3 regions of the Paenibacillus sp. FSL P4-0184 genome follow, and region 2 is predicted to be linked to each of the others. Evidence: predicted binding sites of a transcription regulator. Region 2 holds the regulator's gene; each other region holds the start of a gene.
What was found. The regulator LexA, encoded in region 2, represses DNA repair genes until DNA is damaged. The targets are predictions, from matches to a motif close to CGAACATATGTTCG.
Positions count from the first base shown of each region.

Region 1: the regulator LexA is predicted to act here: its motif matches at 3,308-3,321, upstream of MKY52_RS16620 (YolD-like family protein).
Region 3: the regulator LexA is predicted to act here: its motif matches at 2,214-2,227, upstream of recA (recombinase RecA).

Region 1 covers NZ_JBBORN010000001.1:3,797,187-3,803,104, reverse strand. Annotated here, with positions in the region: gene MKY52_RS16650 (helix-turn-helix domain-containing protein) at 147-380, opposite strand; gene MKY52_RS16645 (DUF6809 family protein) at 569-883, shown strand; tRNA gene MKY52_RS16640 (tRNA-Leu) at 992-1,077, opposite strand; gene MKY52_RS16635 (WGxxGxxG-CTERM domain-containing protein) at 1,239-1,709, opposite strand; gene MKY52_RS16630 (M15 family metallopeptidase) at 1,786-2,472, opposite strand; gene MKY52_RS16625 (hypothetical protein) at 2,771-2,935, shown strand; gene MKY52_RS16620 (YolD-like family protein) at 2,932-3,267, opposite strand; gene MKY52_RS16615 (hypothetical protein) at 3,650-4,210, opposite strand; gene MKY52_RS16610 (PH domain-containing protein) at 4,328-4,816, shown strand; gene MKY52_RS16605 (glycosyl hydrolase) at 4,898-5,918, opposite strand, start outside.
Region 2 covers NZ_JBBORN010000002.1:1,661,835-1,667,752, reverse strand. Annotated here, with positions in the region: gene MKY52_RS29250 (hypothetical protein) at 108-686, opposite strand; gene MKY52_RS29245 (hypothetical protein) at 921-1,301, opposite strand; gene MKY52_RS29240 (L,D-transpeptidase) at 1,451-1,789, opposite strand; gene lexA (transcriptional repressor LexA) at 2,064-2,690, opposite strand; gene MKY52_RS29230 (LysM peptidoglycan-binding domain-containing protein) at 2,986-3,399, shown strand; gene MKY52_RS29225 (DUF896 domain-containing protein) at 3,509-3,718, shown strand; gene MKY52_RS29220 (hypothetical protein) at 3,768-4,295, shown strand; gene MKY52_RS29215 (HAD family hydrolase) at 4,329-5,114, shown strand; gene MKY52_RS29210 (FixH family protein) at 5,363-5,788, shown strand.
Region 3 covers NZ_JBBORN010000001.1:4,794,453-4,800,370, reverse strand. Annotated here, with positions in the region: gene MKY52_RS21200 (regulatory protein RecX) at 180-911, opposite strand; gene recA (recombinase RecA) at 1,077-2,144, opposite strand; gene MKY52_RS21190 (competence/damage-inducible protein A) at 2,444-3,730, opposite strand; gene pgsA (CDP-diacylglycerol--glycerol-3-phosphate 3-phosphatidyltransferase) at 3,840-4,427, opposite strand; gene MKY52_RS21180 (YajQ family cyclic di-GMP-binding protein) at 4,581-5,072, opposite strand; gene MKY52_RS21175 (hypothetical protein) at 5,274-5,435, opposite strand; gene MKY52_RS21170 (RodZ domain-containing protein) at 5,515-5,918, opposite strand, start outside.

The DNA of each region.
Region 1 (5,918 bases), on a different contig from region 2:
ACCAGTTGCTTGTCAGCTACGAGATGACTTGGCTCTTACTTCGGTTGATCTTTTATCTACTAGTTGTGCTAGCTTGGTAGGCACGCACGTAAATGTAAAAAAAGAATGACCAGCATCAATCAATCATTCTTTCATTAAAAATATATTCATTTGGTTTCAGCAATCTTTTGCTCCACAAGGTCCACTAACTCCGATGCCTTCATGTTCAAAGCTTCAGCAAGAGATAGCAAAGAATTTAGGGTAGGCTGGTGAACGCCACGTTCCAGCATAGATATGTAGGTTCGGTCAAGGTTACTTTGGAACGCTAATTTTTCTTGACTCATCTTTTGCTTCTTCCGAGTGCTCCTTAATACTTGTCCAAATATTTCTTCTGATTTCAAGGTAATACCTCTTTTAGATTCATTATCTAGTTGTCTTAACCATAAAATCCACGTAGTATACTCTACAAAATGATGATAATCTATGATATGATTCATTCAAGAAAAACTCTGATATGTCAAAAACAATACTCCATTTATAAAAATCACTGTTGAATACAAAGTACATTATAAAAGAAGGGGATGAGGAAATGAGAAGTCTTTTAGAGAAGCTATATCATGGTAGCTTGCATCCAGATGAAAATATCATATCTAATGACCCGCAATACTTTAAGTTAAGCCAAAAAACATCTGAAATCATAGAGATTTGGAAGGAGCGACTTTCAGAGGAGGAATTCGACGAGTTAGAAGCGTTATTAGACTTATATGCTCAAACTCATGGTATGGAGTTAACATCTATTTTCAAGTATGGTTTTCGCTTGGGGGCGGGCATCATGGTCGAGGTCTTAACCGGGGAAGAGGAACTTGCTAGTAAGTTGGGTACCTTTCATGACAAAACTCCATAATTAAAGGAGTAAATCCTGTGCGCTTAATAATTGTTCTAAATACAATTCCCTTTCGAAATTAATCAAGAAAAACAAAAAAACCTTGATTTCTCAAGGTTTTCACTGTGATGCCGAGGACGGGGGTCGAACCCGTACGGTACTCACGTACCGCAGGATTTTAAGTCCTGTGCGTCTGCCTGTTCCGCCACCCCGGCATATTATGTGTTGTTGCTTCATACGATGTTTACGTATAACGCGACAAGAAATATAATATCATGAATATCGATAACGCGCAATCCCTTTTTCAAAAAAAGTTTTATCACATTAAAAATAACCCGTACCAGCGTATGCCGACACGGGTTATTAGACATGTCGATTATCTGCGTTCGTCGCTTCGGCTTCTCATTCCGACGAGGCCCAAGAGTCCTAACAATCCGAGCCAGCCCCAGTTAGATCCTCTGCTGGTAGTCCCAGTATTCGTAGTTGTACTGGTTGCCCGATATCTACCGTCCGTTGTAGTGTTGGATAGTGGAGTTACCGTATTTCTGTTGTAGTTATCCCGGGTGTAATTTTCATTGTAGTTATTGGTGTTAGGTCTATAATTTTCCCCTGTGCGAATCTTATCTTTCATAATGCTCTCATGCTGATTCATCGTTCCAGTCGTGCCGTTCATTAGATTGCCTTCCGTATTCATCATCCGAGTGTTATTCACGGTACCATCCATGCCCGTATTCGCGTTCGGGATACCGCCTAAAGCGGCTGACCCGATTGGATTAGCGTAACTAGCTCCCATTATACTCATTGACAGTACAGTACCGCATGCAAGGCTTGTTATCAGCTTGTTCACAGTGTTATGCCTCCCTTTATGGTTAGTTATCACTGATAATTTCCCCTTGAGTGGCACTGTCTATACATGAATAGCTTTACTCTTTTACAACATTCACTGTCTTGCTCGCTGCGTCATACGTAACCTTTGCTCCAAGCGCCTCAGCCAGAGCACGCACGGGTACATATGTTACGCCGGTATCAAGAACACCATCCGTAAGTTTAGTACCGTTTAAGGTTATCGTTACTTTAACGTCTTTGTTCACCTGGTCATCCTCCCCAGTAATTCTTTTTAAAGCTTCATTGACCTGATCCGTCGTAGGACGTTTACCTGCCCGAAGTTGAGTCGTAGTTAAGCCGAAGGCCATTTGCAGATGTGAATAATCTTTAAAAGACGTCCAGTCTCCTCCCCACTCAAGCCCTAGCTGTTTTCCCACCTGTACAACCTCTTGCCAGTCCGCTATTTTATCTTTATCACCATCACGATTCATATCCCAGGAAAGACTTTTTCCATCCGGCAGCAAAAGCGCAAAGTCAAACGCAAGGCCATAATTGTGATAGCTGGTTCCACCCTTGGCGTTGGTAACTATAGGTCCAGGCTTACTTCTCCCCTGAGCATACAAGGCATTTTGTTCAGCAATCGACCGTAACCCCTGAGTAATAATGATGGGTACTCCTCTGGCATAGCTTTGCTGTATCAAAGCCTTCGCCCCTGCTGCCAAAACAGGATGAAGCCCAACAAGCCTCGCCGCCGATTTGTCCCTCACTTGATCTAAAGTCAGCATAGAATCACCCCTTGGTATAATCAATGATCCCGACTCCCCATTCGCTTGTACTAATACCCCTGCTTGCCTTAGCATACAAGCATAAATGTCTTCGGCGTCCATATAAGGAAGGACGATAAGCGTTTAAGCGAGAAATATAAGACATAAAGGATAGGTGCATAACTTATACTTTCTTATATTTTAAAAAAAGACCCCGGTATCCCCGAGATCTCCCCTGAAAAGCACCTATTCATAGCTTCTTCACCTTGGATCATTTCTACAAAAAAGGGCAAAATATTAGCGAAAGGTGGGAACACATATGGACATTCATAGCGATAGCTATAAAGTTGCTGCCCTGAGCGAGCAGGAAGAAGCACTCGAAATTATTCGAAATGCCGAAGCTTCCATTGCAAATCTGACCGGCAACCCAACGGTGACCCTAATTGCTTATGAAAAAAGTGAAGTCAGCGGTTCTCAGCATTAGACGATGTAAACCTCCACTAGATCATCTACATTGATCCACTTCCATTCCTCCGCCCACTGCAGCTTAAACTCACGCGAGTGGGTGTGAATGGAAGTCACAAAACCACTAATTGTCGTATTCTCAAAAGGATCAAACAGCACAACAGTGACGCGCACATGACTCCGTAACGATAAGGCCAGTGTACATTCGATCTCCTCCAGCTTCTGCTCATCCAGAATAGGCTTAATGCGGCGCAGCGTCTCTCGTTCATCCCTAATAATTCTTACCTTGTGCTCCGGCAGCATCATTCGACTACTTTGCCACAGTCCGTTTTTCTCCAGCTTTTTGCCCATGGTAACCCCTCCCTAATTTCTATACTTATTCCGCTACACACGAACGTATGTTTGTATTATATCCACACCTTCGCTGAATAATCAATAATCAGGAAAAAGATACCACTTTAAAATCCTCCTCTTTTATCTAAAAGTTGTATAATATTGAATATCTAATTGAGAGGAGCTTTCCACTTGAAAAAAAACAATGCCCTGCTCATCCTAATTCCCGTATTATTCCTATGTCTATACCCCCTCGTATATCGAAGCAGTACCCTCTCAGACCTCACAAAAGGAATCGTAGCTGGCTTATTTATAGGATTGGCAGTGTTACCTCTACTCAAGCTCAAAATCGCATCAAAAAGACGCTGACAGTTGAACTGTTCAGCGTCTAAATTTCGATCTATTCTTGAACTTTCTCTGATTCAGCGGTGGACTGACCATCAGCATCGATGAGTCCTGTTGCTTCTCTTGCTTCATTAAGCTTGGAAATGCCGTATAGCATCGCGACGTCAGCGTTCTGATTCAATTCCTCGAACTTCTCAGCAGTGACCTCTGCGGAATCAGCACCTTGAGAGGCCTGTTCTTTTAGAGAATAAGCACTTTGAAAAGCAATTTTGGACTCATCAAGCAGTTTACGAATGTCTTCGGGCAAGCTAGAGGAAATTTTCACTTTCTCAGCCTGATTGGATAAGTCTGTTGCGGTCTTTTGGAATTCGTTAATCTTCTTCTCCAACTGCCTGTCCGAAAGTTCTCCTGCTGAATAAGCAGCAATAGCTTCGTTGAACTCCGTTAAAGATGATTTTCCTAATTCATCAAGCTTAGACATTTCATTGTAGAAGTTTTGCACGGTTTCCTGCACTTCTTCTTCCGAGGCAGGAGCCGATGAAGTTGAATTATTATTGCTGCAGGCGCTAAGGATGACAGTCAGCATTAGCGTTCCTATTAGTAACACTTTTTTCATTATTTATCCCTCCACTTAACAGAATAATGTCGGTTTGTGTAAAGCGCAAATGAAATTTATGTAAAATGACTATTATGTTATAATTATTTCAATTGTAATCAGGGAAGGAGAGTATTTATGCCTTATTGCACAACCTGCGGATCAGAATATAAGCAGGGCGCTAAATTTTGTGGAGAATGCGGATCTAGCATTGACGGCACTGCTCCAGTGACCGCCCGCCGTCCATCAGCAAATCCAAACGCTACTCAAGAGGTCGTTCTCTGGAAAGGCAAACCAGCCAGTATCTCTGATCGCCTCAAAGGAATCGTACGCCTAAACACGACTACGTACACCATTACAAGCCAGCGCATTATGGTAAAGACCGGACTTATCGGTAAAAATGTCGAAGAGATCGAATTACTGCGTGTACGCGATTTATCCGTAGCACAATCTATCATGGACCGGATGCTCGGCATCGGCACATTAACTGTATTTTCTGATGATGCCTCAGCGCCTCAGCTTCTTTTCCGAAAAATCCATGATGCCCAAACCGTCAAAGATGTTCTGCGCAAAGCTGTTCGTGACGAGAAGATCGCCAACAACATTAGCTACCGTGAACAAATCTAAGAACCTTTCACATTAAAAAAGCCCCGAAATCCGGGGCTTTTTCGCTAATATTCCAATGCTCGAATCAGTTCGGATATCGTCTTATGGAAGATAAAACGCTCCTGCTGGAATAATCCCTTTGGGTTGGCTAGGACTTTCCCACTGCAATACAATTCGCGCGTCCCCCTCATTCTCATAGTACTCCACTTTTATTTCATGTAGCTTGCCAGCTATCAGATTCACACTGCCTTTTCGCTCCTGTCCACTCTGATTCACCCAGCTATCAATGATCAGCCCTCCATCAATCCACACCCGTACCCCGTCATCAGAGGAGGAGTAAATGGTATAGGTTTCACTATAGGCTGCAGTCAGTTTTCCACTCCACCGTACAGAGAAAGCGTCGACACGAATGGCTGGATCAGGCGAACCCTGTTTCCACGAAAATTGGATGTTAGCATCGGTTCGCGTCAGCGCAGGTGCGCCGCTAAGAGTCATGTTATTGTAATATTGCCCCCATAGTCCACTCTGCAGCACACTGTCTCCCTTAGCGGCTACAATTGCCGCCTCAGCAGCATACTCTTCCCGCGTGAATACAAAGCTGTCATTCATAAAGGCTCTAATTACCGCATCGGTATTCTTCTCATAAAGAAGCTTGCCCCAGGTCATCTGATAAGACCATTTAGGCTGTGATTTAGATAGTAGTGCAGGGGACGGTAGCTCTCCATTTTCTCCAATCGCGATCACTTTTCCACGCCCCAGATCCCATAGACTATCATAGTGACTCCCCTTAAAATCCCCATCATAGATATCTAGTGCCAGCACATCTACTTTGTCACCGCTTGGGTAGTATTCGGCAGGGTCATCACTCCACTGATTTTTGGCGTTTGGGCTCCAGACCCACAATAAATTATGCAGCTTATGATAGCTGGTGAAACGGTCAAACATAAGGTTCCACAGTCCCACGTAGTTGATCTTCTTCCCCCACCAGAACCATCCGCCATTCATTTCATGATACGGCCGCCAGAGCACAGGAACACCTGCATCATTTAGTTTTTTTAAAGAAAGGGCTATCTTATCCAGATCAGCGATCAGTGCGTTGTACTGAGAGGTACCCGGGGTTATA
Region 2 (5,918 bases):
CGAAAACGGCCCTCTCAAAAGGACCGTTTTTTTGTCTTTCCTTAAGGTTTTCAAAATTTCTAATTGGGAAAGGTAAAGTGAAGTAATAATAGGCGGAAGGGGGGCATTCATTCGGATACGATCGACCTGAAGAACGCATGTAATTGTTGGACTTGGGAGTAAGCTTCTTTATATTGATTATCGGATTGTTGAATGGGCAATAATCCTGGCAAGAAGGAAATACTATACACAGGTATTTCATTGCTGTTCATATATATTTTAAGCGTAAGTTCCTCAATAACATCAGCCTCTTCGTCACCGCTATTAACCACATTAATATCCGCACTTGAAGCAGTTGATTTGCTGTTTTGTTGTCTTTTAGATACTTTTGAAAGGGTTAGTGCGTTAACAACAATCTCTGATCCCATTATATTGTCGAACGAGTATAGCTTTGCTATTGCTTTTTTGCTTGTTTTCGGATTGCTGGTACCTATTGCTATTTTTTTATAAGGTTCATTAAGGGCGATCAAGTGAGATTGATTGGGCGGAATGAATGTTTTGGTGAATATAATATTAAAAGATGAGGTTGCGTTTAACAGCTTAGAAAGTTCAGAAGAAGTAGATAGTTTTTTTAATTCTATAATAACGGCACTTAGAATTAAGACTCCTCCTACAATGGCAAACATATACATCAAGAAAATCAGCATGTAATCACACCTCCAATGATCTCAGTAGAGCAAGATTTATTGCTTATTGAAAGATATGCCTGAATTCTCTCTACTAGTATCTGTTAAGAGCGAAAATCGTGGGAATTTAGGAAACGACTACTGATTAGAAAAAGAGAAAGCACCCAGAGATCTGCCGATTTTGCAAGCTGAGTGCAAAATTGGGGCAACTGCTGGAGTGCTTTGTTGAGAGCATTTAAAATAAATATGTCAAAATCATAAGAAATTGAAGGCTGTGATTTGATCAGTATAAACAATTAGCTGTTTGTATTCGATCGGAGATTCATAGTGAGTATAGGGTCTTACAGAAACATCATTAAGGACTACAAAGTTATAGCTGAAATTTTTATCGGGATGTTCCGCACCTAAATAAGATATGTATTCATCTACAATGACATCATCCATTAGAGATTTTAAGTCAAAAACATCCTCTTTATTGGAGGTGGAAGGGGAGATGGTCCCTTGAATACTGCCGAATGAGGTGAGTAAATTTACTTTTTTTCCACTCGCTTGATCGTTATTTAACAATAAGCCAGAGAGTTTAACAAGTGCATCGACTTTAAAATCGACGAGGGTTCTAATTTTTGAGTTGTTCAAAACGAGACACTTCCTTTCAATTTGAAATCCTGTTAACATTATTCGACATATAACCACATAATTCCTATTAGGTCATCAAAAATACATAAATACAAACACGCCCCCTCCATTGAACCATGAGTGAGGCGTGTTTATCTATAGAGATAGATTTAATTCCTGATCGTTACTCGTGTTCCAATAGGAACAATCGCAGCTAGTGCTAACACATCTTCATTGTACATACGAATACAACCGTGGGATACTTCGTGCCCTATGGATGAGGGATCATTATTTCCATGTATTCCATAGTGAGGCTTAGATAGACCCATCCAAAAGACCCCAAATGGACCACCTGGATCGGGTTGTTTGTTAATGATTGTGAATTCACCGAGTGGTGATTGAGTTAACATTTTACCGATTCCGACTGGGAAGCCCCTGATCACAATGTCGTTATCTAGAAGATAAAGCATACGCTGCGTCAGATCAACTATAATCCGGTAATTTGGCATTGTGCAACACTCCTTTCTAATTAAGATATGAGGAGGATGCCTAAACGGTTATTCATTAAAAATGGTCATTTTAGCCTACGAGAACAAATGTTCTGTAATTGATAAATGGAGTTTGATAACAATAAAAAAGCTATTCTGCATTTGCAGAACAGCTTTTTAAAAAAATAAAAGAAAGTATATATTTTTACGATATTCCCTATCCTTATACTTCTCGTAGAAACGGATACCGTCCTTTAAAGGGCGGTATCCGTTTTCGCATGGTAGGAGTGCATACTTAGTGGATATCTCGAAATAATCCGATAACTCTGCCGAGAATGGTTACGCGATTAAGGCGAAGAGGCTCGTACGCCGGATTCTCCGGCTGAAGACGTATATGATCACGTTCTTTATAAAAAGTCTTAACGGTTGCTTCATCTTCTTCGGTCATAGCTACAACGATATCTCCGTTATCAGCCGTTTGTTGTTGACGAACAATAACATAGTCGCCATTCATAATCCCAGCTTCGACCATACTGTCACCTTGAACCGATAACATAAATACTTTGTTATCTCCAACATAGTGAGTTGGAAGCGGGAAGTAGTCTTCAATATTCTCAGTAGCAGTGATAGGAATCCCGGCGGTAACCTTACCTACGACAGGAATGCGAGCGACGGTTTGCGCGAAATGATGGACATTCTCGGAATCCTCTTGGCCAAGCAATTCTATCGCACGAGGCTTCGTTGGATCTCGACGGATAAGTCCCTTCTTCTCTAGCCGATCCAAATGACCGTGAACTGTGGAGCTGGAAGCAAGACCAACAGCTTCTCCAATCTCCCGGACGGAAGGAGGATAACCCTTGCTGCGGACTTCGCTACGTATAAATTCCAGGATCGCCAGCTGGCGACTTGAAATCTTTGACATTGGAATCAACCCCATATAGTAATGTTTGGGAAAATTATAACATAGAACTACCGTTCGCACAAACATAAGTTCTAACTATTATAAATATTAATTCGAAAGAGTTAATAAATGGTAGTCTTGTTTTGATTGCGTTTCCTTCATCTAAACGATAAGAGTGATTCTTTATATGAAGAATATGGTAAATAGTAACCTCTGAAAAAAAGAGAACAATTGTTCTAAAATAGTATTGAACAAAACACATGTTCGTGTTATTATAATTTCAAAAGTAAGAACAAGTGTTTGGAGGATGATATTCATGTTAAAATACAGTACATACCGCAGCATCTACGATAAAGCCCCAGTGGTTGAATCTTTAGGACATAATCCTATTACCCGTTATTCAGCTCAGATTAAAGAGATTACAGAGCTTTTGCTTGAAGGCTTGATGCGTTTGTTCCGTAGAGATTTTGTTATTAAACTGACATTGATCATTGTGCTCGTACTATCAGGACTTACAGTAGTAGGTAATGTATTTGCAGGATCTACTACTTTAATGAAGGATGAGAAGCGCGTAGTAGTTGAACGTGGAGATACACTTTGGAGTATTGCTCTTGAGAATAAACCTTCTGATATGAAAACGGCTGTATATATAGAAGGAATCAAAAAATTCAATGGCATTAAAGGTAGTCAGATTAATGCTGGAGATATTCTCACTTTACCTATTTATTAATATTCTAAGAACATAACAAGAGGACATGAAGAGCTTGCAGGGAGTAAACCTTGACAAGCTCTTTTTCTCATGGCAGAGTTAGAATTAATTTATAAGGGGAGGGAAAGTTTTGAATATTGATGAGTTGGTCGCGCGTATTAACGAATTGGCACGCAAACAGAAGAGCGTAGGCCTTAATCAAGAGGAAACGGCGGAACGCGCCAAGCTTCGTGAAATTTATTTGGGGAATATTCGCAATAACTTCCGAGCACAATTGAATACGATTGAATTGGTCGATAATGATGAGCATGAACAAGGTAACAAGGGGCGTAAGCATTAACACCCTGTTCCTTTTCATAGATATTACTGGATGACTAGGGGGAACGCATATGGCCCGTTCTTGGGAAAGAATGGTTCAACGCAACACGCAGCAAATTAATAAGCAAAGAAAGAAACAGGGGAAGGAAACGATTTACGCATCTAAATCTAAATCTCCTGGTAAGAACAGTGAAACCTTTAAAGGCCGTAACATTGCATTTCCAGTAGTGTTATTAGTGCTTGGTACTATGTTTTGGATGGTTGGTTCAGTGGACCAGGCCAAAGGTAATGGTATGCTTATGAACTGGCTAGGAGTCGTTTTGTACTACTTACTAGCGGCACTTCTGTTCTTCCGACGTCCGTACTTGAAGGTAGAGAATGCTAGACTATCTACTATAAAATTCAACCGCGAACGTTATCTGCCAGCTTCTGATATTGAAAAAATCATCCTTTCGCGTGGAGCTGTTGTAATTAAGCATAAAGGCAAACGCACGAAATGGATTTTTACCAGACTTATGAATCGTTATGATACCAATGCAATGGGGACTCGACTGGAAGCATTCGCAAAAGCTCACCAAATTGAAGTAGTTCACGAATAGAAATTAACCAGCCATGGGAGAGGGAGACCTGTAATGCCAATTTCCGCCGTACTATTTGACCTTGATGATACACTGCTCTGGGATGATCGGAGCGTTAATGAAGCATTTCGTTCTGCATGTGAAGCCGCTGGGGATACGATTGATCCACAAGAACTGGAACTTGCGGTGCGTAAAGAAGCCATTGGACTATATGAATCCTACGAAACGAACCCGTTTACAAAGATGATTGGGATTAATCCGTTTGAAGCACTTTGGGGGAACTTTACTGCAGGTGAACAGCCGGAATTCCGTCAATTGGAGCAGCTTGCACCGGGATATCGTAAAGAGGCATGGCGTCGTGGTCTTGCAGCACTTGGTGTAGAGGACGAAGCTCTTGCTGAGACATTAGCAGCCAAATTCGCAGCAGAGCGTAGAAATCGACCTTACATCTATGAAGAAACGATTCAGGTGCTTGAAGAACTGAAGGGGAAAGTGAAGCTATTGCTTCTGACTAATGGATGCCCTGCATTGCAACAAGAGAAACTAGATGGCGTACCTGAAATCGTTCCTTTCTTTGATCACATCGTGATTTCTGGAAGCTTCGGGAAAGGAAAGCCGGATAAGGAAATTTTTCTGCATGCCCTAGAACTTTTAGATATTGCACCTGAGCAAGGAGTTATGGTCGGAGATAAGCTTACAACGGATATTCGTGGTGGGCTGGCAACAGGTTTGACTACAGTTTGGATTAATAGAAAAGGCAAACAGCCAGATCCGGAAATTCAGCCGGATTATGAAATCAAACATCTTGGAGAGCTTCTTTCATTAGTCCAATCTTTATAAAATTTCATTCATTTAAGCTTTAAGAAGGCAGTGAGTTCCTAGGTATTTAGGAGACTTGCTGTCTTTTTTATATCTACATCATATTTAGTATGTTAGATGAGATTTACTAGTATATGATTTAAGTCACAAGAGTTTAGCTGAATTGATGCGAAATACTGAAAAACCAATAATAATGTGTATAATAGATGGAGAATGTATAACATGAATTGGTAGATTCTTAGTAATCAATTCGACTGGGAGGAATCTAAATGAAGATTTCAAGAACAATAGTTCCTTTATTATTAGGTGCAACACTTTTAGTATTGGGAGGATGTTCATCAGACCAAACTGAACATTCTGGCGTACATAATATGAACATGGACATGTCTATGGAACCTATCAAGGTCGAGTTACATTGGAATCCTGAAGAGGTTGTTGTAAATCAGAAGGTGACCTTTGAAGCAGTGGTGACGCAAGACAACTTGGCAGTAGATGATGCGAAAGAGGTTCTGTTTGAAATTGTGAGTAAAGATGATAGTGAACAGAAAATTGAATTTAAAGGGAAGCTAGTCAGTGATGGAATCTATCAAGCAGAGGGAACACTAACGAAAGAAGGACAATATATTGTTACATCACACGTAACTGCTAGAACTCAGCATTCTATGCCTAATAAAGAACTCTCTGTAAAACCATAATTAAAAGAATAGCAATTCCTATGATTACAGATAATGCAGAGTGGAAAGGAAGGCTTTTCGAAATTCCTTTATTCTGCTAAACTTACTCTAATGTTTTACTGGGGGGACTATACGTTGGCTAAATATACAC
Region 3 (5,918 bases), on a different contig from region 2:
CCGCCTTATCCGGCGATTACATTTCATATGAGTTGTACGCGAACCGTTTTAAAAAGTCACCTTTTTGGGAAGGAAAAAGGATTCTTACTTTATGCCGATTCATGTTATATTTTATTATTTATAAAAAGACATTGTCAAGAGAGTCGATATGCGCATTAATGTCAAGAGAATCAGTGAGTCTAGTAAAATTCCTCATCTTCACCCTCATAATTGTCTTCCTCAAGTAAAGTATTGATCACTTGTCGCACCATATCACCCGAGAATCCACGCCGCATTAAGAAGGCTCCAGTCTTTCTGCGCTTATCTGTGGCTTCACCACGAATAAGATTCCATTTCTTACGACCAATCTGAAGTGCACTCTCTAGTTCTTGTTCAGGACTGACATTCTCCAGTGCTTCCGAGATCAAGGTTTTGTCGATTCCTTTCTCACGTAGCTCTTGGCGAATCCACATTTTCCCTTTTCGCTGGTTCGTAATGCGTTGCTCCGCCCATTGCTTTGCATACAAGGGGTCATCAAGAAATCTTTCCTGCTGTAGCCGTTGCACCACTTCCGCAATAATAGTCTCCCCTATTTCCTTCTGCCGTAAACGGCGAGTCATTTCCATAGCGGTACGTGGCTTCCGTTCTAGATAACGAAGTCCTTCTACATAAGCTCGTTGTCGCTCATCAGCAACAACAATTTCCTCCAAATCGGCTTTCATAAAAGAATTTCCAGTAATCATCCGATATTTAATCATGACGTCTTCGTGTACAGTCATGTTATAGGCTCCGAAATGTATGATGTAGCGGTGGTCCGACTTCTTCTGACGTTCTACCTTAGTAATTTCTAAAAGTTCTCCATCAGGAAAATCAGATAGGACCTGTACGTCCTGCTCATCCGATTCAAAATCCATATCCAGCTGTATTACCATAGTTGCTTGTCACCTCATAGCAATAAAATATCCCCACAAAGTGCGGCTTAACTTCGGTGCGTACTCAGGTACTTTGGGGGGACCCCAAATATATATGTTCTTACACTGTTAAGAAAAGACACCCTGCAACAATGAATCACAGGGCGTCCTATTCCTTAGTAAATTCTATTGTTCGATTTCGAGAAGTAGCTTTTCTTCTTCCTCTTGCTCTGCAATGATTTCCGCTTCATTTGGTGCAGCAACAATAGTGGACAGGTTACTTGCTTCACGGATCTTGTTCTCAATGATAAGTGCAATATCTTGATGTTCTTTCAAGAACTGTTTGGCATTCTCACGTCCTTGACCGAGACGCTCACCCTCATAGGAATACCATGCACCACTCTTATTCACGATGTCCATTTCAGTACCGATGTCTACAAGACTTCCTTCTCTGGAAATCCCTTCACCATACATGATATCAACATCAGCTTGTTTAAATGGAGGTGCTACCTTATTCTTCACAATCTTGATCTTGGTGCGGTTACCTACAACGTCGTTACCCATCTTAATACTTTCGACACGACGAACATCCAACCGTACGGAAGAATAGAATTTCAACGCCCGACCACCCGGGGTTGTCTCAGGGTTACCGAACATAACTCCAATTTTCTCACGAAGCTGGTTAATAAAGATAGCAATTGTATTCGATTTACTAATGGCACCAGATAGCTTCCGAAGCGCTTGAGACATCAAACGAGCCTGTAGGCCGACGTGAGAGTCACCCATATCACCTTCGATTTCCGCTTTAGGAACCAACGCAGCTACGGAGTCAACGACAATAATGTCTACTGCACCACTACGGACAAGTGCTTCAGCAATCTCAAGTGCCTGTTCACCCGTATCTGGCTGAGATAGCAACAATTCATCAATGTTTACGCCCAAGTTACGTGCATACTTCGGATCGAGCGCATGCTCAGCATCGATAAATGCAGCTTGTCCTCCTTGTTTTTGCACTTCTGCAATAGCATGAAGAGCAACAGTCGTTTTACCGGAGGATTCAGGTCCGTATACTTCAATAATACGTCCCTTTGGAAGTCCGCCTATACCTAACGCAATATCAAGTGCCAAAGATCCGCTAGGTACAACTTCCACTTGCATATGAGTGGATTCTCCCAGTTTCATGATCGAACCTTTACCAAATTGTTTTTCTATTTGACGAAGCGCCATATCAAGCGCTGCACGACGATCTGACAATCAGACCACTTCCTTCACTGTTTATAATAATATAATAACGTGTTTTTGAGGTCTTGCCAAGCTTTTTTTCGAACATACATTCGTTTTTTTTGTCTCAAGCGTTAATTATCCCTTTTATTGTAAGCCTCCCTCCGGACATAGAAGTTAACTGATTTCTCTACTTCACCGGACATCAACGACTTATGATCAAAACCAAAACAGCGATCAAAATCTCCGCAGATATACAAAAAACCGCAGCAAAGAAATCTCAGTGCCACGGTTCTTCCGTATGTCTCAATTATAACTGGGCTAATCTCCCATTACAAGTCTGAGCCTTCAAGAGGTGTCTCCACCTTCCGTTCCTCAAGTCTGCGCCATAGACGATACAACAGAGCTTTAACAGTACGCAGTCGTATATTTTCACGTGTACCTTTAAGATTAAGCTCATACACCTCTGTCTTACGCCCGCGTTCAGCTAAACCAATAAATACAAGTCCGACTGGCTTACGTTCAGAATAGCCTGGTCCCGCTACACCAGTTACAGATAAACCGAAATCACTATCCGCGATCATTCTCACCTGATCAGCTAACACCTCGGCAACTTCACGACTAACTGCCCCTGGAGCATCTGGCCCCTCCAAATAAGCACTTGGCACATTCAGAAGCTTTTTCTTCAGGTCGTTGGAATAACAGACGATTCCTCCCGCAAACATCGAAGCACTGCCTGGAATGTTAGTTATACTCTCCATCAGTAAGCCTCCAGTGCAACTCTCTGCCGCACTTAAAGTCAGACCTGCATCCGCCATCCAATCCACAATCAATTGTTCCAGTGGCACATCAATATTTGCATATAAATGTTCTGGCAAAATCTCTTTGATCTGTTTCTCCAGAATCTCCAGCTTCTTGTAAGCTTCATGCTCGGAAGGCGCCTTTGTCGAAATACGAACGGTTACCTCTCCCTCTTTAGCGTAAGGAGCTATGGTTGGGTCTGTCTGGCTGTGAATAAGATCAATGAGCTTATCCTCAAGCAGTGATTCTCCGATACCGGCAAATTTAAGCATTTTAGAATAAAGTGGCATTTCTGTCGTCAGAGCGTGCTGCTGGAGCCACGGTACAGCTTTATCTACGAACATCGGCTTCATCTCGCGAGGCGGACCAGGAAGCACAATATAATATTTCTTTTCATGCTCAAAAGCAATGCCAACAGCAAGACCAATCTCATTTGGCAACGGTGTAGTTCCTTCAATTATAAGTGCCTGTTTACGATTATTCTCCGTCATTACAATCTTTCGATCATCAAAGAATCGTTGTACATGATCCATTGCCAAGCGATCTATATGAAGTGTGCGACCTAAGGAAGCAGCCAGCGCGTCCTTCGTTAGATCATCTTCTGTAGGACCAATACCACCGGTAAATATGATAACATCCGCTCTGCTTTGAGCGATCTCAATGGCTTGCTGCAAGCGACTGCTGTTATCCCCAACTACGGTTTGAAAATATACATCAATCCCAATAGCAGCTAGCTCAATAGACAAAAACTGGGCATTACTATTTACGATTTGACCGAGCAAAAGCTCCGTGCCTACTGCAATAATCTCCGCTTTCATACCTGGCTTTCGCCTCCTCGTTATAATGTAGATACACTGCTTTTAGGGTTTAAAAAAGGTAATAGGTGCTTTACCTATTACCTCTCCTATATGTAGCTGCCTAAAACGCTTAAGCATTATGCAGCTGTAATAGATCCTTATTCTTCACAAAATAATCAATTCCAGAGTAAATAGTGATCAAGGCTGCAGCCCAGATGGCAATATCGTCTACAGGAATGCTGACGAATTGAAATGGGAAATTATTTAACAACAGCAGTGAGATCGCTACAATTTGTACAACCGTCTTTATCTTACCCCATTTGCTGGCGGCAACCACTTTTCCCTCTAACAATGCTATCTGGCGAAGCCCGGTTACTGCGAACTCACGACTAATGATAACAATTGCGATCCATGAATCACATCTGCCCAATTCCACAAGTGAAATCAGAACTGCAGAAACTAACAGCTTGTCCGCTAACGGATCAAGGAGCTTACCGAGATTGGTGACCATATTATATTTCCTTGCTATGTAGCCGTCTATTCCATCTGTGCTCGCTGCAAGCAAAAAGATTACAGCTGCCACCAAATGATTAACAGATAGCTGAAAAGAGCCCCAATGTATCGGTTCTGGATAAAAACTGAAATCCACCAGTAAGAAAAACATCATAATCGGGATCAGGCAAATACGTGCTAGCGTGATGCGGTTGGGCAAATTCACTGAAGTTCCTCCCCTAAATCGTTCATACAAATTGCCTGAGTCAGGCTCATCTATTTCTACTTAAGCAAGTATATTATAGCTATAAATAGGTGTCAAAAAAAATACAAAGCACCCCGCATAATGGCGCTGATAAGCACTGCGGGGTACAAAATGCTATTTTAAGTTGTTGAACTGCAGGTCCAGAGGCAAATCAGCTTTACGTAAAATCTGGATAATTTGTTGTAAATCATCGCGACTCTTACCAGTTACGCGGATCTGATCTCCTTGAATCTGGCTCTTCACCTTCAATTTCGAATCACGAATCAGGATGTTAATTTTTTTTGCGTTCTCCTGATCAATCCCTTGCTTAAGACCTAAACGCTGACGAACACTACCCAGAGAAGCAGGCTCCACTTTGCCGAAATCCAAGTTTTTCAGCGTGATACCTCTCTTCACCATCTTCGATTGTAAAATATCAATAACAGCGTTTAACTTATATTCGTCCTCAGAGGCGATAATAAGTGCGTCTTTCTCCAGCTTCAGACTGCTCTTGCTGTTCTTAAAGTCAAAGCGGTTGTCAATTTCTTTCTCTGTTTGGTGGATCGCATTGGTTAATTCCTGCATATCCATTTTAGATACGATATCAAATGAACTTTCTGAACTCATAACTACACGTCCTTTGTACTTTTTAGTCTGCTACTATTATAAAAGAATGATACCCTTAAGTCTAATATTGGATAATATGTACCTCACCCGACACAGAAAACAGCCCCACATAGTGGAGCTTTCCCTTCGAAATGAGTTGTGTTTCAGGTAGAAATACGTCTCCAATGGAAAATACCCTTGGAGACGCACATTCTAAATTCTCTATCTGCTTCGAAGCGGGCTTCGAAACATATCTAGAATTCCAAGCACGATATGTGCAAGACCGAACCCGAGAATTCCATAACCCCAAGCACTTGGTGTCATATAGTATCCGATAAGACTGACAACAACCCCAAGTCCAGCTACAATCCAGCTAACAATCATGAATGTACACCCCACTTTGGCTAAGAACTAGAAACAGTCTTATGTTCCCCGCAAAGCCAAAGTTTATGCATCATTTTTCTTATTGGCCTGTTTCATTAGTCTGGTCGGTAGTATCGGTGGTACCTTCATTCTGGGTCGTTTCACTTCCTGTACCATCATCCAGATTAAGTAGCAGACGAGATGAGGTCTTTTCATCCGTAATTACTTGTCCATTGACAGTAATCTCAGTAGCTGGTGAATAACCAGATTTAATATACATTCCTTCACTTCCAAGCACAAAGCTCATACGATCTCCTGCCGCTGTGTTACCAAATGAGAGTTTTTCACCTTTTGAGTTCTCACCTTTATACACCTCAAGCCAGCTTACCCCAGTAGCAGAAATCTCAACCTTAACTTCACTTCCAGCCGGAGCTGAAACTTTGAATTTTGTTGTTTTTCCTGCTTTCCCATCCGGTGTAACTGTAATGGATTGCGGGGAAAGCG